2 regions of the Thalassospira sp. MIT1004 genome follow, and region 2 is predicted to be linked to the other one. Evidence: predicted binding sites of a transcription regulator. Region 2 holds the regulator's gene; the other holds the start of a gene.
The links. Region 2 encodes LexA, which represses DNA repair genes until DNA is damaged. Its sites were predicted from a motif close to ATGTTCTANTTTGGTTC; they were not measured.
Positions count from the first base shown of each region.

Region 1: the regulator LexA is predicted to act here: its motif matches at 1,758-1,774, upstream of recA (recombinase RecA).

Region 1 is NZ_MCAO01000045.1:155,105-166,372, reverse strand. It holds gene BC440_RS19510 (hypothetical protein) at 1-289, opposite strand, end outside; gene BC440_RS19505 (DUF4198 domain-containing protein) at 298-1,089, opposite strand; gene nikR (nickel-responsive transcriptional regulator NikR) at 1,187-1,666, shown strand; gene recA (recombinase RecA) at 1,946-3,025, shown strand; gene BC440_RS19490 (helix-turn-helix domain-containing protein) at 3,149-4,087, opposite strand; gene BC440_RS19485 (hypothetical protein) at 4,304-5,353, shown strand; gene BC440_RS19480 (entericidin A/B family lipoprotein) at 5,581-5,724, shown strand; gene BC440_RS19475 (DUF1328 domain-containing protein) at 5,817-5,993, shown strand; gene BC440_RS19470 (entericidin A/B family lipoprotein) at 6,319-6,459, shown strand; gene BC440_RS19465 (hypothetical protein) at 6,721-6,864, shown strand; gene BC440_RS19460 (NIPSNAP family protein) at 6,895-7,200, shown strand; gene alaS (alanine--tRNA ligase) at 7,380-10,034, shown strand; gene BC440_RS19450 (DUF2254 family protein) at 10,164-11,268, opposite strand, start outside.
Region 2 is NZ_MCAO01000022.1:150,826-162,093, reverse strand. It holds gene trpD (anthranilate phosphoribosyltransferase) at 1-48, shown strand, start outside; gene trpC (indole-3-glycerol phosphate synthase TrpC) at 45-842, shown strand; gene moaC (cyclic pyranopterin monophosphate synthase MoaC) at 863-1,342, shown strand; gene lexA (transcriptional repressor LexA) at 1,490-2,197, shown strand; gene BC440_RS09310 (ComEC/Rec2 family competence protein) at 2,271-4,208, opposite strand; gene gltX (glutamate--tRNA ligase) at 4,530-5,939, shown strand; gene BC440_RS09300 (citrate synthase) at 6,050-7,357, shown strand; gene BC440_RS09295 (VOC family protein) at 7,433-7,873, opposite strand; gene lpxB (lipid-A-disaccharide synthase) at 7,920-9,113, opposite strand; gene lpxI (UDP-2,3-diacylglucosamine diphosphatase LpxI) at 9,106-9,963, opposite strand; gene lpxA (acyl-ACP--UDP-N-acetylglucosamine O-acyltransferase) at 9,944-10,747, opposite strand; gene fabZ (3-hydroxyacyl-ACP dehydratase FabZ) at 10,750-11,199, opposite strand; gene lpxD (UDP-3-O-(3-hydroxymyristoyl)glucosamine N-acyltransferase) at 11,211-11,268, opposite strand, start outside.

The DNA.
Region 1 (11,268 bases), on a different contig from region 2:
AATGCGCATCGGTATCATCTTCAGGGCGTAATGCCGGAACCACGACGGCAAGGCGTCCGTCACGATCAGTTCTTCCTTTTTGCCAGGTTTTCCCGTCCGGTGACGTCACCATGGCTTCGGCAAATATCATTGGTGTGCCATCTGTATAGCCGAACTGATAGATGGTGGCGGTCCGGTTCTGGTCAATCTGCCATCCCGCCCCGTGGGCAATCGCCGGGAGCGATCCTGCATAAAGCAGGATCGCGCAGGCAATTGCCGCGATCATCAAACGTCCAAACGATTGCAGCATGTGGCGGCCTATTGGCTGACATCGAAAGTCAGGGTTGCCCGCAGGTTATGTACCCGGACAGATGCATCAGAGTCCGGGACATCGGCCGCAACCCGAACTATCCAAAGACCCGGTTTCGTAATCCGGATTTTGGCAATGCCGCTGCCACGATCATCGCTGAAAGTTTCGGTGTAATAGGCATAAGACGATGGCGTGTCGGTAAATCCGGCATAGGTTGCCAGGACACTGGTCGAATAAGGTTGCCCGTCCAGCAGGATTTGAACCGCAACGTCTTGGCCGATTGCCGTCATGCGCGGATCGGAAAGCGGCACGATTTCAAGTTTGTGCCCCAGAGGGGAAGAAATAAAATCCGCGTTTTGGGAGCCTCCAGTCAGGTTTTTGGAAAATTTTTCAAATCGGGATGACGCAACCGCATCGGGATGTGCGTCCGGCCCGCCTTCTTTCCAGCCATCGGGCGTTTGTGACCAGATCACCGGCAGGCGATGCCCGACAAGCCATGCGGGTTCTTCTTCGGAAAGGGTGAATGTGCCAGTCAGATTGGGGGCATCCGCATTTTCAGTGACATCAAGTTCGGTGGTGGCCGAGGGGGTGATCAATTGTGCACGGACATGCTTTGGCGCTTCGGCTTCTTCCGGGGTGCCGAAAACATGGGTCGAATCGAGGATGAAGGCAGCAGTGTCCTTGCCATTCGCGGGGGTGGTTTTGCTGCTGGCGACAAATTCATGGGCCACTGCGCCAAAGCCGATCAGGCACCCCAGTGCGGCAATTGCAAGCGGGGTTGTGAACTTTGATTGAAACATCTGCTATCCTTTGGGAGATTAGGGAAGTTGAAAGGCAGTATGAATTTTTCAAAAATGTTCATACGAGTCAAGCTGATGATTATGAAAGGGAATTCGTATGACCCGCGTGACCGTATCAATCGAAGACGATTTGATGGAGGCGTTCGATGCTTTCCTTGAGCATCGCGGCTACACCAACCGGTCAGAAGGTTTTCGTGACCTGATCCGGGAAAAGCTCCAGAATACCAAGCTCGACGAAGACACCGGCGGCGTTGGCATAGCGGTTCTGAATTATGTCTATGATCATGAAGAACGCATGCTGGCATCACGGCTGATGAGTGCGCAGCACGAACATCATGACCTGACCGTTTCGACCGTGCATTTCCATATTGATCACGATACGTGCCTTGAAAGCGTAACCTTGCGCGGCAAGCTTTCCGATATTCGCAAATTCGCCGATCAGGTTCTGGCACAACCTGGCGTGCGCCATGGGCAGCTTTATTCGGTTCCGGGTGAATTGCATGTCGAAACCCATCATCACGGCGATGACGATCATGGACATGCACATCGGCACGAACATCTGAAAATCACGACCTGAACCGGGCTTCTCCGAATTGTTTTAAAAATCCCGGCACAAGCCCGGCGACAATTTTATTTATCCGGGTTTGAATTCTTACCCACCAAAATGAGAACAAACTTGCAACATCCATTTTTTTGTGCAAGTGTTCACATTATGTTCTCAATGCGTTTGCCGGAAAATGGTTGGCGTGATGTCAGTTATCCGGCGGGGCACCTAGCGGTGGCGTTCCGCATTTAGGACCGGGGAACCGCCTGCGTTGCATCCTACCCGGCCCTGTGGAATAAGAGAGTTCGAAAAATGATTCAGACCGCGCTGCATTTGGTGGATAAAGATACGATGGATAAGCAGAAGGCACTCGAAGCCGCTCTTGGGCAGATCGAACGCGCATTTGGCAAGGGCTCGATCATGAAGCTCGGCCAGCGCGATAGTGCGGTGGATATTTCAGCCATTTCGACCGGGTCGCTTGGGCTTGATATCGGGCTCGGGATTGGCGGCCTGCCGCGTGGCCGTATCGTCGAAATTTACGGGCCGGAAAGCTCGGGTAAAACCACACTGGCTTTGCACACCATTGCGGAGGCCCAGAAACTTGGCGGGACCTGTGCCTTTGTCGATGCCGAACATGCGCTTGATCCGGGTTATGCCCGCAAGCTCGGGGTGAATACCGACGAACTCCTGATTTCGCAGCCTGATGCGGGTGAACAGGCGCTTGAAATCGCCGATACGCTGGTGCGTTCCGGTGCGATTGATGTGCTGGTCGTCGATTCGGTTGCCGCCCTTGTGCCACGTGCCGAACTTGAAGGCGAAATGGGTGACACCCACGTCGGCCTGCAGGCCCGCCTGATGAGCCAGGCATTGCGTAAACTGACCAGCTCGGTCTCGCGTTCGAACTGCATGGTCATCTTCATCAACCAGATCCGTATGAAGATCGGTGTGATGTTTGGCAGCCCGGAAACCACCACGGGTGGTAACGCGCTTAAATTCTATGCGTCTGTTCGTCTTGATATTCGCCGGATCGGTCAGATCAAGGACCGTGACGAAGTCGTTGGCAACCAGACTCGTGTGAAGGTCGTCAAAAACAAGATGGCCCCGCCGTTCAAGCAGGTCGAATTCGACATCATGTATGGCGAAGGCATTTCCAAGATGGGTGAAATCCTTGATCTTGGTGTCAAGGCGGGCATCGTTGAAAAATCCGGTTCCTGGTTCTCGTATAATTCGACACGTATCGGTCAGGGCCGCGAGAATGCCAAAACCTTCCTGCGTGAAAATCAGGAAATGACCGCCGAAATCGAACGCAGCATCCGCGAAAGTGCAGGTCTGATCGCCGAGGCGATGACCAGCATGAGCGAAGATGAACCGTCAAACGATGACGACGCGTAATTAAAAGCGGACTGAATAATCAAACGGGCGCTTTGGGCGCCCGTTTTTGTGTCTGATCCGTTTTGTTGGCGGCGTGTGTAACGCAGGCAGGTATGGATTTCGCGATATGGCGCGAAGCGGGAGTCAGGGTTGCTGTGCTTCCTGTTGCCATTGGCTGGGCGTTTTGCCCGTTATCCTTAAGAATTCCCGATTGAAATTCGACTTGGTGTTAAAGCCGCTTGTCAGCATGGTTGTTGTGACAGTCTCGCCCTTGTCCAGTTCGCGGCAAGCATGTTCAATCCGGTATTTGTTGATAAAGCGCGAGACATTTTCACCGGTCGTGGCGTTGATCGCGGTCGAAATCTGTTTCAGCGGGACGCCCATACGCCGTGATATGCGTGCAAGCGTCAGATCCGGGTCAAGATAAAGCTGTTCGCGTATCTGCAAATCTTCAAGCCGGGTCATTATGGTCCGATGTTCCGGGGTGCTGGGTGTTGCCGGCACGTGATCGGAAGGCTGATTTTGATCCACTGATTGGACATCCACATCAACATCAATTGCAATGTCGGGCGACAGAGACAGAAAGCCGATGGTCAAGAGTGCCAAGGATGATGTGATGCTCAGGATCAGGCCGACAATCTGATCGTTTCCATCGATCTTGGCGACGATGATCAGCATGTCGCTGATGGCCGACGCGATCAGGGCGAAGGCGATGAAGCGCCAAACCAGTGCCGGGATATGGCCCGAGGTCAGAGGCATATGGGCAAAATCACCGCCCTGACGATGAAGCATCACCAGAATTGCCGCCCCGTATCCGACAAAAAGGCTGCAAAGCACAACATCAATGATCGCCGGTAAAACAAACACGCATAGGGCAACGATCGCTGGTACCGAGAAATGCACCCAATCCCGTATTTGCAGGCGCGCACGAAGACTTGCTTCCAGAAAGGCCATCCAGGCCAGAGCCGGGATAATGGATGCGGTGATGGGTTGAAGCCATCGCAGGCTAGCAAAGCCATAATACTGAACAATCCCGACCAGAACGCTTTGTCCGGCCGCGGCAAGCAGCAGCGCCATAAGCATCCTGGGTGTTCTTCCGCCCACAACCGCGCGGACAAAGATAAAGCCTAAAACCAGTGCAACTATAATTGGGACGGGGAGGACAAGCATCGGACAGTTAGTTCCCGACAAAAGGTATCAAAACCGGTTTTGGGACGTTCACAAACCCGTTTGAGGACGCAGGAAATCCTGTTTTGGGCAAAAACGTTCCGGCACGCTTAACTTAGGACAAGGATCCTGATGATGAAACCGATATATCTTGCCGTCGCCTTCTTTCTGGCCGCGGGCCTGAAGACATCGCCTGTCTTAGCGGAACCGCAAACCGATTATGCCGGATATGACCGTTTTGATGTGCGCGCAGTCCATCGTTCCATGCCAATCGCGGCCTCGGTCTGGTATCCGGCAGATACCTTTATCTATCGTGCGCCGGTCGGCCGCAATATCATCTGGAAGGGAACAGACGCGTATGTCGGTGCGGCAATTGCGCCGGGGCAACATCCGCTGGTTCTTCTTTCCCATGGCTCGGGCGGCAATATGGATGGACTTGGCTGGCTGTCCTCGCAACTGGCGTTGCGCGGGGCGATTGTTGTTGCGGTCAACCATCCCGGTACGACATCGGGGGATTCGTCACCGCGACGCACACCGCTTATCGGCGAACGTGCCGCAGATATCAGTGCCACCCTTGATCAGGTCCTCTCCAATACGGCTTTTGCCCCTTACATCGATCGTCAGAATATTTCCGCGATCGGGTTTTCATTGGGGGGTACGACGGTTTTAAACCTTGCGGGGGTACGGTTTGATCAAACGCTTTATGCGCAATATTGCGACAAATTCGGCAATGCGGCCCAAGATTGCGATTTTTTGCGCAAAGGGGGTGTTGATCCTGATCATCTTCCCGATGACTTTGCTGCTTCCAGCCGGGACGACCGGATTGTTCGCTCTGTCGCGATAGAGCCAGGCATGGGGTTTGCCGCGACACAAACCAGTCTGGCGGAGGTAACTTCTGCCATGCTCTTTATCGGCCTTGGCGAAGAAAACAAATGGGTGGCTGCTGATTTTGGGCCGAACGGCAGTAATCTCGTCGCGCGGATCAAAAACGCATCTTCAGCAACGTTTGCGCCAGCATATCATTTGACGTTTCTTGGCGAATGTATGCCGGGGGCTGCCGAGATACTTAAAGAAGAAGGCAGCGAGCCAATCTGCTCCGACCCTCCCGGTACGGATCGCGCCCAGATTCATCAAAAGATTGTTTTGGCGATTGCGGAATTCCTGAACTTGGCCGGTTCCTGAGCGGAGAATAAAGCTTAGGAAATGGGAAAAGAGGGCCTGAAACGTCCTCTTTCTCAATTTGCCCCAAAATGATCACGATTGGCTACAACCCGCAAAAATAAAGGCGTTTGATCTGCCTTAATTGCGTCAGATCAGCAGCTTGGCAGTAGCGCAAGGAACTTTGTCTTTCCGGCTCCGTTATGGATGGTGTGAACAAAATCACGTCGAGCAAACTAGGAGAAACCGAAATGTCCGACTTTTGGAAAAAGATTTTCGCCGTTGCTATGATTTCCGGCATGGGCCTTGGCCTTGCCGCTTGTGAAACCGCCGAAGGGTTTGGCCAGGATATGGAAAATGCTGGTGAAGCCATTCAGGATGAAGCCAGCGAGTAAGGCATCATCGCGGATTTTTCGTTCGCTGACGGGACTTTTGGATCAACTCCATCACCCGCAAGCAGCCAAAGCCTAAATAAGGAGATAACATCATGTTGGGTTGGGCAGTCTTTTGTCTCATTCTGGCGCTTGTCGCCGCCGTCCTTGGTTTTGGCGGCTTGGCAGGGACGTTTGTCGGGATCGCCAAGATCCTGTTCTTCGTCTTCCTCGTCCTGTTCGTGGTTTCGCTTCTGGTCAACGCGCTGCGTGGCCGTCGCCCACCGGTCTGATAAAGTACGCTAACGCTTTTTGATCCGGGTTTTAGCCAATCACAGCACCTTAACCCGAGACGAACACGACAAACTGTTAAAACAGGGCTTTCATGAACGCCCTGTTTTTTTGCGTTTTACTGATCTGAATTATGGTCGAACCGGTATCTTGGGGGTTTAATGTTTGCTGCTCAAAAACGGTCCGGATTTTGGCGATGGCCTGATTAACTGCCCGAAAACCCCTGCTTCTTTCTGTACGGGTCAAAGTTCATATTCTTTCTGGCAGTTCACGCAGCATAGTGTTGATCGAATTGATCCCGTTTGTTTGAGCAAACAGGAGAAGACCATGTCTGACATCTGCAAGAAGATTTTTGCGATTGCCCTGATATCATTTATCGGATTTGGCATTGCGGCGTGCGAGACGGCAAACGGCTTTGGCCGCGATGTCGAGGATGCCGGAGAAGCGATCCAGAAAGGGACCGACTAGGAGCAGGTTGATCTACTGCGCGGTCGCGGTCTGACGATCTGATCGTCGTCAAAAGACATGATGCGGGTAAATGGGAACGGGTATGTGAATACATGCCCGTTTTTGTTTGGCATTTGAATTCACGCTGAAGGAAAGAGTTGCCAGCAGCACGTGACCCCGACAAGATAGCGACTGATTTCGGAAGCCACATGCCTTGCGTCAGAAGCAGGCCGCGGCCACCTTCAAAATCAACATGTCGTTAAAGGCAGGAGCATTCAAACAATGGCTATTCTTGTAAAACGTATTCTGGCACTGGCCCTGATTGCGGGCTTTGGCATGTCGCTTGCGGCGTGTGAAACTGCCGCCGGATTTGGTCGCGATGTTGAAAAACTGGGCGAACAGATTCAGGAAGGCGTCGAAAAGTAACCCATCCTCAAGTTCTGGAAAGTTCCCGCCGTGATCACCTGCTATCTGAAATACGTTATCGACATGCATAAAATCCCTGAATTCGAGGATTATGCCCGTCGCTGGATTCCCATCGTCAATCGGATGGGCGGGACGCATCACGGCTATTTCCTGCCGCATGAAGGCGCCAGCAGCATCGCCTATGCCCTGTTCAGTTTCCCGAGCCTTGCGGCATACGAAGATTACCGCAATCGCATGGCCGATGATGACGAATGTGTTGCAACACTCGAACTTGAAAAACGCAACCGCAGCATCATCAGTTACGAACGCAGTTTCATGCGCCCGGTTCTTGATTAGGTCGGCATATCTGATCAGGGCGTTGTGGCGTGCCGGTGCGGTGCCGGATGCATAAATCGTCACTTAAACACCGCAAAGCCTTTCCCCGACTGGACAGCACAGGGCCGAGCCGCTAAATAGGGCAGTCGCGCCGCAAGTTTGCGGCAGCGTTTGTTCCGCGTTTTCCGGGTTGGAGAGAGATGCAGACCGTTAACGATATCCGCACCACGTTTCTGGAATTCTTCCGCAAGAATGGCCACGAGGTCGTATCTTCCAGCCCGCTGGTGCCGCGCAATGACCCGACCCTGATGTTCACCAACGCAGGGATGGTCCAGTTCAAGAACGTTTTCACCGGTCAGGAACACCGCGATTATTCGCGCGCGACCACCTCGCAGAAATGCGTGCGTGCCGGTGGCAAGCATAACGATCTTGAAAATGTCGGTCATACCGCCCGTCACCACACCTTCTTTGAAATGCTCGGCAACTTTTCGTTTGGCGACTATTTCAAGGAAAACGCGATTGAATTCGCCTGGAACCTGATCACCAGGGAATATGGCCTCCCGGCGGACAAGCTGCTGGTTACCGTTTATCACACCGATGACGAGGCCCATGGTCTATGGAAAAAGATCGCCGGTCTTTCCGATGACCGCATCATTCGCATTCCGACCTCGGATAACTTCTGGTCGATGGGCGATACTGGTCCGTGCGGCCCTTGTTCGGAAATCTTCTTTGACCATGGTGATAAAATCTGGGGCGGTCCCCCCGGCAGCCCTGAAGAAGACGGCGACCGGTTCATCGAAATCTGGAACCTCGTCTTCATGCAGTACGAGCAGATGGCGAATGGCGAACGCGTCAATCTTCCAAAGCCGTCGATTGATACGGGCATGGGCCTTGAGCGTATCGCAGCCGTCCTTCAGGGCAAGCACGATAACTATGATATCGACCTGATGCGCGCCCTGATCGAAGCATCGGCCGATGCCACCAGCACCGATCCCGATGGACCGCACAATGTGTCGCACCGCGTGGTTGCCGACCATCTGCGTTCGACCAGCTTCCTGATTGCTGATGGTGTTCTGCCGTCCAATGCCGGGCGTGGTAACGTTCTGCGCCGTATCATGCGCCGCGCAATGCGTCACCTGCACATGATCGGCACCCAGGACCCGGTGATGTATAAACTGGTCCCGGCGCTGGTGCGCAAAATGGGCGGTGCCTTCCCGGAACTGGTCCGTGCCCAGGCATTGATCGAAGAAACCCTTAAGCTCGAAGAGCAGGGCTTTAAAACCATGCTTGATCGCGGCCTCAAGATGCTTGATGACGCGACTGATGGCATGGGCGAGGGTGCGACCCTTTCGGGTGATGTTGCCTTCAAGCTTTATGACACCTACGGCTTCCCGCTTGATCTGACGGCGGATGCGCTTAAACCGCGTAAGATCGGCATTGATGAAAGCGGTTTTACCTCCGCCATGGAAGAACAGAAAGCCAAGGCCCGTGCCGCATGGTCGGGTTCGGGCGAAGCTGCAACCGAGGAAGTCTGGTTTGACATCAATGATCGCGATGGCGCGACCGAATTCCTGGGCTACGAAACCGAAAATGCCGAAGGCGTTGTCACAGCCATGATCAAGGATGGTGCGGAAACCAAAACCGCGACCAAGGGCGATAACGTTGCCATCGTTGCCAACCAGACCCCGTTCTTCGGGGAATCCGGTGGTCAGCAGGGCGATGCCGGTGTGATCAAAACCGAAAAGGGTGCCGTGATTGAAATCACCGACACCCAGAAGAAACTTGGCGCATTGCATGTGCATCTTGGCAAGGTTGTCGAAGGTGATGTTTCGGTTGGCGATGCCGCCGAATTCCGCGTCGATCATACCCGCCGTTCGGCCTTGCGCGCCAACCATTCGGCGACCCATCTTCTGCATGCGGTCATGCGCAAGCATCTGGGCGATCACGTCACCCAGAAGGGATCGCTGGTGGCCAAGGATCGCCTGCGGTTCGACGTATCGCATCCCAAGCCGATCACCGCCGAAGAAGCCGCTGTGATCGAATTCGACGTCAACCGTCTGATTCGCGAAAACAGTGAAGTCACCACCCGTCTGATGACCCCGGACGAGGCGATTGAACTGGGTGCGATGGCGCTGTTTGGCGAAAAATACGGTGATGAAGTCCGCGTTGTTTCGATGGGCCTGCCCGAAGCGAACGAACATGCTTATTCGCTTGAACTTTGCGGTGGTACGCATGTCAAACGGACCGGCGATATCGGTATGTTCAAGATCGTATCCGAAGGTGCGGTTTCAAGCGGTGTCCGCCGTATCGAAGCCCTGACCGGTTCGGATGCTGCAAGCTATATGGCGGCCCGCGATCAGCTTCTGCAAACCATCTCGGCCGATCTGAAAGCCGTTCCCGAGGATGTTCCGGCGCGTGTCAAAGCCTTGCAGGAAGAGCGCCGCAAGCTTGAACGTGAGGTTTCCGACCTGCGCAAGAAACTGGCGACCGCCGGTTCGGGCGGGGCATCGGGTGCGGATGCGTTCAAGGAAGCCAACGGTGTCAAACTGGCCCTGCGTGTTCTGGACGGTATCCCGGCCAAGGAACTCAAAGGGATGGTTGACGAATTGCGCGATCAGATGGGATCGGGCATTGTTGCCCTGATCTCGACGGACGGCGGCAAGGCGTCCATCGTTGTCGGCCTGACCGAGGACCTTGCGGGTAAATTCAGCGCGGTCGATCTGGTGCGTGTCGGTGTCGAAAAACTCGGCGGCAAAGGCGGCGGTGGCCGCCCGGATATGGCGCAGGGTGGTGGCCCCAACGCCGATCAGGCCGAAGCGGCACTTGCCGCGATTGAGGCAACGGTTGCTGCCTGATCCGGTACGTTCGGATATGGAAACGAGAAAAGGGGACCTTCGGGTCTCCTTTTTGCGTCTGGCGTCGTGTTCTGAATTATCCGGCTGTATGATGGACTGGCTTGGTTTTGATCAGTTCCCAGCCAAGGTTCAGGCCGCTGAATAATCATCTTTGGCCTGTTGCTGTCGCAGGACGCGGTTAACGGCGCGTTCAACCGCCCTGCGGTCCGTCGCATCGGGGACATCGCGCGCAGCTGCGCGTTCGATGAGACGGGCATGTTCGCGCAGGATTTCCTGCTGTCCCGGGTGGCGGGCAAGCCCGACGAGGCTTTCAAGGACTTCTGCCATTGGCAGAAGCACATCGGGCTTGGCAGCAGCCGATTGGCGGATCTGATCGAATGCTGCGTCCAGCATGCCACCGAAATCCGAAAGATGGGCGCATATGCGTTCCTTACCCTGATCATCCTGCCAAAGTCCAAGTGGATAATGAAAGCGCATCGCCTGTGGCAGCGCCCGGCCCAGACGATAGATCACCGCAATGGCGGTAAACGGGTCGTTGATCCCCGGCGACAGGGCGCGTAAGGCAATCTCGACCAGCTGGCGCAGGGCGAATTCGATATCAAGCAGGGCCGTGCGCTGATTGCCGATCATGATTTCGGTGTCAATGTCTTCGCGGAGTTTGTCGGTGTCGATATTGCTGTCGCGGGCCGTCGGGTGGGGGCTGATTTCACCGATAATGTCACCGGCAATAACATGCTGCCCGGCGCGGATCGTCAGGGCGATTTTGATGTCGGCCCGGATGGCAAGTTCAAGCAGATCGTCATAGGCAATTCCCTGAACATATCCCGATTTGGTGGCTCGGATGATCCGTTCGGATTGGATCGAAGCCGCGTCGGGTAGCGCGCATTTAATTTTTGCTGCCCGTTCAATGGGGGATTTCAGGGTCTCAAGCGACGAGGAAATAGTGGTTTCCAGATTTGCGCCGACATTGTGGATCACCTGATCGGCAACGATGGATCGGCCAAGATGATGCACAAACAGGATCAACACAAACAGGCTGACGACAAAAAGCGTAATGCCCGCCATCGCGGCAATTTGGGGTATCTGATCGCCTTCGCCCTGTTCGCCCATGATGACAAGGGTGGTGATCAGAAACAGGATCGATCCGACAAAACTGCCAAGTGAGTTCTGGGTTTTCGGGTCCCCCATGAAATTGCGGATGGTGCGTGGTCCAAGCGACCCGGCAGCCAATGTC
Region 2 (11,268 bases):
ACCCTGCAGGCACTAGTCCGCATTTCCAATCAGGGGACCGCAGCGTGAGCGACGTACTCGAACGTATCTGTAACGACAAACGCGACCACATCGCCGCCTGCAAGGCGCGAAAGTCACTTGCCGACCTCGAAACCGCAGCCAGATCACAATCCGCACCGCGCGGCTTCATCAGGGCGCTTGAAACATCGGTTGCGGATGGTCGTTACGGCCTGATTGCCGAGATTAAAAAGGCATCCCCGTCCAAGGGCCTGATCCGCCCGGATTTCAATCCGCCCGTTCTGGCACAGGCCTATAAGGCCGGTGGGGCAAGTTGCCTGTCGGTCCTGACCGACATCCCCTATTTCCAGGGCGATGACAGCTATCTGATCGCGGCACGTGCCGCGGTTGATCTGCCGGTCCTGCGCAAGGATTTCATGCTTGATCCCTATCAGGTGACCGAAGCCCGGGCCCTTGGTGCCGATTGCATCCTTCTGATCATGGCAGCCCTCGAAGACGCCCAGGCCGCCGAGCTTGAAGACGCCGCAAACAGCCTTGGCATGGATGTCCTGATCGAGGTGCACAACGCCCCGGAACTCGAACGCGCCCTGAAACTGAAATCAAAGCTGCTTGGCGTTAACAACCGCAATCTGAAAACGCTCGAAGTCTCCCTGACCACGACCGAAGAACTCGCTGGCATGGTTGATGACAGCCGGATGCTGGTCGCCGAAAGCGGCCTGTTCACGCACGATGACCTCGCCCGCATGGCAAAGGTCGGCGCGCAATGCTTCCTGATCGGCGAAAGTCTTATGCGTCAGGACGACGTCACCGCCGCCACCCGCAATATTCTTGGCCTCGCGGCCTGATAACGGAACAAGACACAGGCATGGCAGACAAACTTTCGCATATCGACGCCGCTGGTAACGCCGTCATGGTCGATATTTCGGCCAAGACCGATACCGCGCGCGTCGCCATCGCAAAGGGCCGTGTCCTGATGTCGGCGGAAACGGCCCGGCTGATTGCCGAACGCGGCCATAAAAAGGGCGATGTTCTTGGCATCGCCCAGCTTGCCGGGATTATGGGCGCCAAGAAAACCGCTGACCTGATCCCGCTTTGCCACCCCCTGCCCCTGACCTCGGTCGAAGTCACGCTGGAACTCGCAACTGCCACCGATGCGGTAGATATTGTCGCGACCTGCAAAACCACCGGCAAAACCGGGGTGGAAATGGAAGCCCTGACCGCCGTTTCCGTTACCGCACTCACCGTGTTCGATATGTGCAAGGCGGTCGATAAAGCCATGCGGATTACCGATATTCGCGTTGCCCACAAGGAAGGCGGAAAGTCGGGTACTTTCACCGCCGACTGATCCCTGGAAATACCCAAATTTCGTTTCTTGACCGAAAGAATGCCCTTAAACGGTGATTTTTCGGGTTGTGGTGCTTGACGAACAAGCAGAACCAAAGTAGAACATTCATGTATTCGGTTTGTTCTTATTACAGGTTCGGGAAAAATCATGCTGACGCGCAAGCAATACGAATTGCTGGTCTATATCGATAATTACCTTCGCGATCATGGTATCTCACCCTCTTTTGACGAGATGAAAGAAGCCCTGAGCCTGAAATCCAAATCCGGCATTCATCGACTGATCACCGGGCTTGAGGAACGCGGTTTTATTCGCCGTCTCGCCCATCGGGCCCGCGCGCTCGAAGTCCTGCGTCTTCCGGATAATAATGATGACGACGCGGCGGAAACGCCCAACAATGTTACCTCTATCGCCTCCGCGCGAAAGGCTGCGCATCGGCCGGCAACCGTGCCTTCGGCCTTTTCGGAATCGGGTGAATCCGTTTCCCTGCCGCTGTTTGGCCGGATTGCGGCGGGTACCCCGATCGAGGCCCTTCGCGATCAGACCACAATGGTGCAGGTCCCGGCAGCGCTTCTGGGAACCGGCGATCACTATGCGCTTGAAGTTTCCGGTGATTCGATGATCGATGCCGGTATTCTCGATGGCGACACCGTCCTGATCCAGCGTTGCGAACAGGCCAATGATGGCTCCATCGTTGTCGCACTGGTCGACGACGCCGAAGCCACTCTGAAACGCCTGAAACGTGGCCGTGGCGAAGTTCTGCTGGAACCGGCCAATGCGCGTTATGAAACGCGCGCGCTGTCGCCTGATCGTGTCCGCATTCAGGGACGTCTGATCGGTTTGCTCCGCCAATACTGATAGAATACCGAATAAACCGAACAAACCGAAAGAAACCGAAAGAAACGCCGTCGGCCTTGCCCGGCGGCGTTTTTTATTTGACCACCCTGCCCCCGATGATAATCCACGGCCAGATGCCGGACGTTTCACGCACGGTTTCGATCACCGGGGCGGCATCGGGCCGCAACGCAACCGAGACGCCCCCCTGCCACCACAACAGGTCATCATCGATGACAGTCACATCCGGCGCACAGATATCACGCGGCATATCGCGTTTCAGGCTGATGATCATATCGCCATGGCGGCATGCATAGAACGGATTGGCAAGATCATTGGCAATGATCACCTGCCGTCCGGCGATCCTGACGGAACAAACCGTTGCGTCGCATTTTTCGATGACATTGCCGGCATCATGATCGGCGATACCAAATCGCGCCATCCAGACCGACTGCTGAAAATCCGAAATGCCTTCGGGCAGGACAAGTTTGTCGCGCACCCTGTCGCGAATTGCCCAGCTTTCCTGATCCCCCGAAACCAGAATATCCGCCGGGCGATACAGGATTTGCGCCGCAATCGCCACGCATAGCGGAATGACAGCAAACCGGGCAATCGCGTTCCCCCGCCAGACCAGCCACCAGGCCATCGCCATCATGATGCCGATGGCAAATACGGCACTAAACTGCTCGACATGCCAAAGCCCCCAGGCCTGATCGGCGGCAAGGCTTGCGGTTTCAATCAACAATGTCAGTCCCGGCTTCATCAACCACAATGCCAGTCCCCCGGCTCCGAACGGCATCAGAACAAGCGTCGCCACAATCATCGGCATCACCCAGAACGCCATCACCGGAATGGCAATCAGGTTGGACACGATCCCGATCATCGAAATCCGCCCGAAATGAAACCCGATGATCGGCGCGGTCACCGCCGTAACCAGCAACCCGGTCATCACCAGCCCGGCAAAAAACAGCCAAAGCCGGAATAGCCATGACCGATCCACCGACTTGTCAAACCATCGTCTGCCCGGACCATCATAAAACGCCACCAGCACCGTTACCGCCGCAAAGGAAAGCTGAAAGCTTGGCCCCAATACCGCATCGGGCCGCAGGATCAGAACAACCAGCGCCGCAAACGCCACCAGCCGCAACGATATCGCCCGCCGATCCAGCAGCAACGCAATCCAGACAATCGTCAACGTCACAAAGGCACGCTGCGTCGGCACACTGGCCCCTGACAGGCCAAGATAGATCACGGCTGCGCCCATCGCCCCGATAGCCGCCCATTTCTTGATCGGAAACCGCAGCGCAAGGGCAGGAATGGCCGCCATGCCAAACCGCAGGAAAAAGAAAACCGTCCCGCTTAAAAGCCCCATATGCAGCCCGGAAATCGCCAGAAGATGCGCCAATCCCGATTTGCGAAGATCATCGGCAATTTCCGCACTGACATCGCCGCGTTCGCCGACAATCAGTGCCTTGGCAATCCCGGCCCCTGCGCCGGTAAGGCTCTGATCGATTGCCGTCATGATCGTCAGGCGCAGACTTTCGATCCGGTCCGAAACCGGCTGCATCATTCCTGTTTCGGCCTTCTTGGTCACACTATATTTATGGCCGAAAACAAACCCGGTCGCCCCGATCCCGTCCAGATATAATCCGCGTGAAAAATCCGGGTCGCCCGGCACGGACGCCGCGCGCAACGGAAACAGCCGTGCCGTTGCCACGATATGATCCCCAACGGAAAGCTCATCCCCACCTGGAAGGCTCAATCGCACCTTCCAGTCAAATACCGTATCCTCAAGCCCCGCGATCCGCATTGGTGCCACGGTCATACGCATCCGCCCGCCCCGTGGTTCCAGAAGCGTGATGTCGCCCTCGATCTCTGTCATGTAAAGCGTCTTGGTGAGAAGCCCGGATGGTGCCCTTTCAAGATGGATGGATGCAATCAGCAACCCGACACAAAAACCCGCCAGCAGCAGAATGCCAAAGAATGGCAAAACCCAGCGTCGCGAAATCCACAATCCGGACAGCAAAAGAATCACCGCTAGGCCGCTTTGCTGTACCGTCAGGCGCGCAGGGAGAGAAAAATACGCCGCACATCCCAACCCGAAGAATATAACCGTGCACAGAATCCAGGAATTTCTGCGCGCGGCCAACAACAATCCTGTTTGCGAAAATATTCTCGCAACATATTGATTTTTATTAATTCCATCACGACTTATTCGACGAATGTACAATAGCCTGCCCGGCGCACAGTTTCTATCTATCATCGGCTGTGGTGCAACACCGCCGCATATGTGTTATAGCGTGCACGCCAAAAGTCATTACGACAAGCAACAACATCCAGCCAACGGATAGAGTGAATGACGGTTGTTACCCGTTTTGCCCCGTCTCCGACCGGGTTTCTGCATATCGGCGGCGCACGCACCGCCCTTTATAACTGGCTTTATGCCAAACACACCGGCGGCAAATTCCTGCTGCGCATCGAAGACACCGACCGGGAACGTTCAACCCCCGAAGCCGTCGAAGCCATTTTCGATGGGCTAAGCTGGCTTGGCCTGACCGCAGACGAAGAACCGACCTTCCAGTTCGCCCGTCGCGACCGCCACGCCGAAGTCGCCCATGAACTGATCAAGGCTGGCAAAGCCTATTATTGCTATTGCTCGCAGCAAGAACTTCAGGAAATGCGCGAAAAGGCCCGCGCCGAAGGCCGCCCGATGAAATATGACGGCACCTGGCGCGACCGCGATGCATCCGACGCCCCGGCTGGCGTCAAGCCTGTCGTGCGTCTGAAGGCACCGCAGGACGGCGATGCCGTGATTTCCGATCAGGTACAGGGCGATGTCCGCGTTGCCAATGAACAGCTTGACGATTACGTCATTCTGCGTGGCGATGGCACCCCGACCTATATGCTGTCTGTCGTGGTGGATGACCACGATATGGGCATTACTCACGTGATCCGTGGCGATGACCATTTGACCAATGCCTTCCGCCAGAAGGCCCTTTATGATGCGATGGGGTGGGATGTCCCGACCTTTGCCCATATTCCGCTGATCCACGGCCCGGACGGCGCAAAGCTGTCCAAACGCCATGGTGCGCTGGGTGTTGATGCCTATCGCGATGAAATGGGTTTCTTGCCCGAAGCCGTGAACAACTACCTGCTGCGTCTTGGCTGGGGTCACGGGGACGAGGAAATCATTTCCCAGGAACAGGCCATTGAATGGTTTGACATCAAAGATGTTGGCAAGGGTGCGGCACGTTTCGACTTTGCCAAACTGACCAACCTGAATGGCGTTTATCTGCGTCAGGCAGACGATACCCGCCTTGCAAACGACATTGCACCGCTGATCGCAAAACAGATTGGCGTCGATGCAATTGACGCAGCGCAAAAAGAAATCTTGATCAAAGGCATGTCAGGGCTTAAAGAAAGAGCCAAGACACTCATCGAGCTCGCCGACTCTTCGGCCTTCTACGTTACGGACGGCGTCATGTCGTTTAACGAGAAAGCTCAGTCCCTGATTGATAGCGCCCCCGAAGGCCTGTTTGCCGAACTGGCAAAGGAACTCGACGCGCTTGAAAGCTGGACCGAAGAGAACGTTGACGCAAGCGTTCGCAACATTGCCGAAAAACTCGATCAGAAGCTCGGCAAAGTCGCGCAGCCCTTGCGGGCCGTGCTCACCGGTTCCAACTCATCGCCTGGCATCTTCGAAGTAATGATCGTGCTTGGCAAATCCCAAACGCTGAAACGCATCCGCAAATTCGATGCCCAATAACAGCGTAAAATAAAAAACTTAAACACTGAATTTGCGCTTTGTGCGCCGCAGCACTATGCTGCACACAACTTGAAAACCGTGTTCGTTCAAACAGGGAAGGAAAAATAGTCATGGCTCAGAATTCCAAGACTTCCCACACCGTGACACTGACCGACAATGCCACTGGCAAGTCGATCGAATTGCCGGTGATCGAGGGTAGCGTTGGTCCGTCTGTAATCGACATTCGGAAACTCTACTCCGAAACCGGATATTTCACCTATGACCCGGGCTTCACCTCGACCGGCTCCTGCCAGTCCGAGCTGACCTATATTGATGGTGACGTTGGCATCCTGCGTCACCGCGGCTATGCCATTGATGTGCTTGCCGAACAATCCGATTTCCTCGAAGTTTGCTATTTGCTGATTTACGGCGATCTGCCGAATGCAAAAGACAAGGCGCAATTTGAAAATGACATCACCATGCACACCATGGTGCACGAACAGATGCGCAATTTCTATAACGGTTTCCGCCGCGACGCCCACCCGATGGCCATTATGTGCGGTGTGGTTGGCGCGATGTCTGCTTTCTATCATGACAGCACCGACATCAACGACCCGAACCAGCGTCTGATTTCGGCCTATCGCCTGATCGCGAAAATGCCGACCATCGCGGCGATGGCGTATAAATACTCGATCGGTCAGCCGTTCCGTTATCCGAACAACAAACTCGGCTATGCAGAAAACTTCCTGCAGATGATGTTCGGCAACCCGTGCGAAGACTATGAAGTCAACCCGGTCCTTGCGCGCGCAATGGATCGTATCCTGATCCTTCATGCCGACCACGAACAGAACGCATCGACCTCGACGGTCCGTCTGGCCGGTTCTTCGGGGGCAAATCCCTTTGCATGTATCGCTGCCGGTATTGCCTCCCTCTGGGGTCCGGCACATGGCGGTGCGAACGAAGCCGTTCTGAAAATGCTCAACGAAATCGGCGATGTGAAAAACATTCCGGAATTCGTCAACAAGGCAAAAGACAAGAACGATCCGTTCCGTCTGATGGGCTTTGGTCACCGGGTTTACAAAAACTACGACCCGCGCGCCAAGGTCATGCAGGAAACCTGCCACGAAGTTCTCAAGGAACTCAACGTACAGGACCCGCTGCTTGACGTTGCACAGGAACTCGAACGCATTGCACGCGAAGACGAGTACTTCATCGAGAAGAAACTCTATCCGAACGTCGATTTCTATTCGGGCATCATCTTCAAGGCGATGGGCATCCCGGAAAGCATGTTCACCGTGCTGTTCGCAGTTGCCCGTACCGTCGGCTGGATCGCCCAGTGGAAAGAAATGATCGAAGATCCGTCGCAGAAAATCGGCCGTCCGCGCCAGTTGTTCACCGGTGTTTCCGAACGTCCGTTCGTTCCGGTCAACAAGCGTTAATCTGCGCCACGATTGATACAGAAAAGGCCCGGATCATTCCGGGCCTTTTTGCGTTTTGATCAATTGGGTGCTGCGTTACCAGGAACCGGTATTTTCCATGCTGGCCCATGGCTCGGCCGGGGCAAGGCTTTCGCCCTTTTGCAGGAATTCAATCGAAATCCCGTCCGGCGAACGAACAAACGCCATATGGCCATCGCGCGGCGGGCGGTTAATGGTGACACCCGCATCCATCAGCTTCTGGCAAAGCGCATAAATATCGTCGACCTCATAGGCAAGATGGCCGAAATTGCGCCCGCCGGAATAGCTTTCCGGGTCCCAGTTATAAGTCAGTTCAAGTTCCGGGGCCTTGTTGGCCTTGGCACTGGCTTCATCGGCAGGCGGCGCAAGATAAATCAGGGTGAAACGCCCCTTCTCGCTTTCAATGCGCCGGGTTTCTTTCATGCCAAGCAGTTCGCAGTAGAAACGCATGGATGCATCCACATCCTCGACACGCACCATGGTGTGCAAATAACGCATTGGAAATGCCTCCGTCATTGATTGGTCAATGACGCCAAACTATGCGTTATTGCCCGCTAATGCCAGTCTTGGCAGATGAATTTTTCTCTATGATTTCAAGGATGACGTCCGCGGCCTTCTCGCTCGGCGGCCGGTCGCCAAAGCCAAGCATGGTTGTGGCCGCGTCGAACCCGTCCAGTTGCGCCGCCCGACCTTCGCCGTCGGCCATAAGCGATTTCAGAACCGGCACGATACGGTTCGGCGTGCAATCCTGTTGCAGGAATTCCGGCACAAGCTTTTTGCCAAGCACCAGATTGACGATGGTCACCGTATCAATCCGCAACAATCGCCGCGCAATCCATGCCGTAATCGGGCTTAATTTATAGCCGATCACATGCGGCACCCCCGTTATCGCCAGTTCAAGCGACACGGTCCCGGATGCCGCAAGGGCCGCATGGGACGCGGCAAACGCATCGCGCCTGTCCTGATCCCCGGTCACGACAATCGGGCGCAGCGGCCAGTCGGCAACCGCATCACCGACGACCTGTGCAACCTTGCTCACCGTCGGCACAACAATTCTTGCATCGGGGAAATCCCCAGCCAACCGTTCGCACACGTCACGGAAAACCGGCAACAGACGGGTGACTTCCGAATTGCGACTGCCGGGCAGAACCGTCAGGATTTTGCAGTCTGGTGCGATACCGTGCTGTTCACGGAATCGGTCCGCATCGCCGCCATGCCGTTCCTCGACCGCGGAATGCCCGATAAAGCTGGTCGGAAGCCCGACCCGCTCGAAATAGGGCGGCTCGAACGGCAGCAACGCCAACAAATGATCGAGAAAACCCGCAATCTTCTTTGCCCGCCCCGGCCGCCATGCCCAGACCGACGGCGCAACATAATGCACCAGCGGAATACCCCTGCCTTTCAGCTTCTTGCCAACGCGAAAACTGAAATCCGGGGCATCAATGGTGATCACCACATCGGGTTGCTGTTCAATCGCATATTCCGCCGTCTGACGGATACGTTTTAACAAATGCGGGATATGCGGCAGGACCTCGGCAAGGCCCATAACCGACATCTCGTCCATCGGAAACAGGCTCTCAAGCCCCTCACCCGTCATGCGCGGGCCACCAACACCGATGAAACGGATTTCGGGATGACGCGCCTTTATGGCCGCCATCAACCGCCCCCCCAACTGATCCCCGGATGCCTCGCCGGCCACCAGCATGATTTTCGCGGTCTGGATTTTTGGTTTATTCATCCTGTGCCGATTCCTGCACCGAAATCCCGACAATGAACAATCCAAGTTCATCTGCACGTTTGACGGTTTTCTCACGATCAATGATCATCGTGCCACCCGCAAGCAACGCAATGCCGCGCAATCCGGCATCATGCGCATTTTCCACGGTCGAAACACCAATCGCCGGAAGGTCAAGACGCCTGTCCTGCTGCGGCTTTGCCGACTTCACCAGAACACCGCCAACACCTTCGCGGCGATAGTCGGCAGACCGCCGGATCATTTCATCCGTGCCCTCGATGGCTTCAAGTGCCAGAACAAGCCCCTGCTGCACGACACAGCCCTGTCCGACATCGGCGGCACCCAAAATCCGGGCAACCTTCAGACCGTGCTGTGCATCGGCCATCGCCTGTGCATCGGGCTTCACCTTGCCCAGAACACCTTCCTCAACCGCGAGGTCGCCCAAAATCTCGTGTGCGCCGACCAGACGGAAACCGTCACGTTCAAGTTCACCCGCCACCAGACGCAGCAAACCATCATCGCCAAGCGACTTCATCCCGACTTTCATCAGCAATTTCGCCGCCCGCCAATCGGGCCGGATCGATGCAAATGACGGACGTGCAACCTTGCCCGCAAGGACAACATCACGGCATTCTTCGGATTTCAGACGATCAAGGACTTTGGCCGCCGCCCCGATGCGAAGCGACGTATGGGGATATGCATCCAATGCCGGATCATCGGCATGGGCATCAAGCTTCACGATAAAAACATCCCGCCCGGCAGCCGTCGCCGCAGCCGCCAAACGGGCGGGAAGCGCCCCCCCTCCGGCAATGATACCAAGCTTTGCTGCGGGGTTATCCTGCGGAGCTGTCATATTTCGGCGTACATACGGAACGCATGCTTTCCGCTTTCAGGAAGGTGATGATTTCCATGACCGGCCCGACATCCTCGAAATCTTTCGAGACTTCCTCAACCCGCTCGGCAAGCGTACCTTCCTGCGCAAACAAAAGACGATACGCCTTGCGAAGCGCATGTATGGTCTCGCGATCAAATCCGCGGCGCTTCAACCCGACAAGGTTAAGCCCCGAAAGATAAGCACGGTTACCAATCACCGAACCATAAGGAATGATATCGCTTTCAACACCGGTCATGCCGCCGATCATCGCATGTTTGCCAATGCGGACAAACTGATGCACCGCTGAAAGGCCGCCGACAATTGCAAAATCGTCGACCATGACATGGCCAGCAAGGGTCCCGTTATTGACCAGAATGCAATGATTGCCAATATGGCAGTCATGCCCGACATGCGCGCCTGCCATAAACAGGCAGTCATCACCAATCGTGGTCTCCATCCCGCCGCCTTCTGTGCCGGGATTAAGGGTCGCCCCTTCGCGGATCTTGTTGCGTTTGCCAATGATCAGACGCGATGGCTCGTTCTTGAATTTCAAATCCTGCGGCGCATGACCAACTGACGCAAACGGAAAGATCGTACTGTCTTCACCGATTGACGTAATTCCGGCGACCACGACATGGCTGTGCAGCTTGACGCGATCACCCAGAACCGCCTGCGGTCCGACAACACAGTACGGACCGATTTCTACATCCTGGCCAATCTGGGCGCCGTCTTCGACAATGGCGGTTGGATGCACTTTTGACATTATCAGTTGCCCCGGATCATCGCGGCGATGGTGGCTTCTGCAACGACCTGATCGTTAACGCGGACTTCACTTTCAAACTTCCAGACCGGGCCACGGCTCTGTTTTTTCTTCACATGAATATGCATGACGTCACCCGGCACAACCGGCTTGCGGAACCGTGCGTTATCAATACTCATGAAATAAACCAGCTTGCCTTCGGCATCCTCACCAAGGGTCTGAACCACAAGAATGGCCGCCGTCTGCGCCATGCTTTCGATGATCAGAACGCCAGGCATGATCGGCTGTTCCGGGAAATGGCCGGTAAATTGCGGCTCGTTCATCGTCACGTTTTTGATGCCAACGGCGGAATCGTCGACAGCAATATCAACAACCTTGTCGATCAGCAGGAACGGATAACGATGCGGAATCATTTCCAGAATGCGCTGAATATCAACACTTACCAATTCGGTCATAGGTATTGCCCTTACTTCTTTTTCCGTATCAGCCGCGATAAGGCCACGGTCTGTTTATGATATTCCATT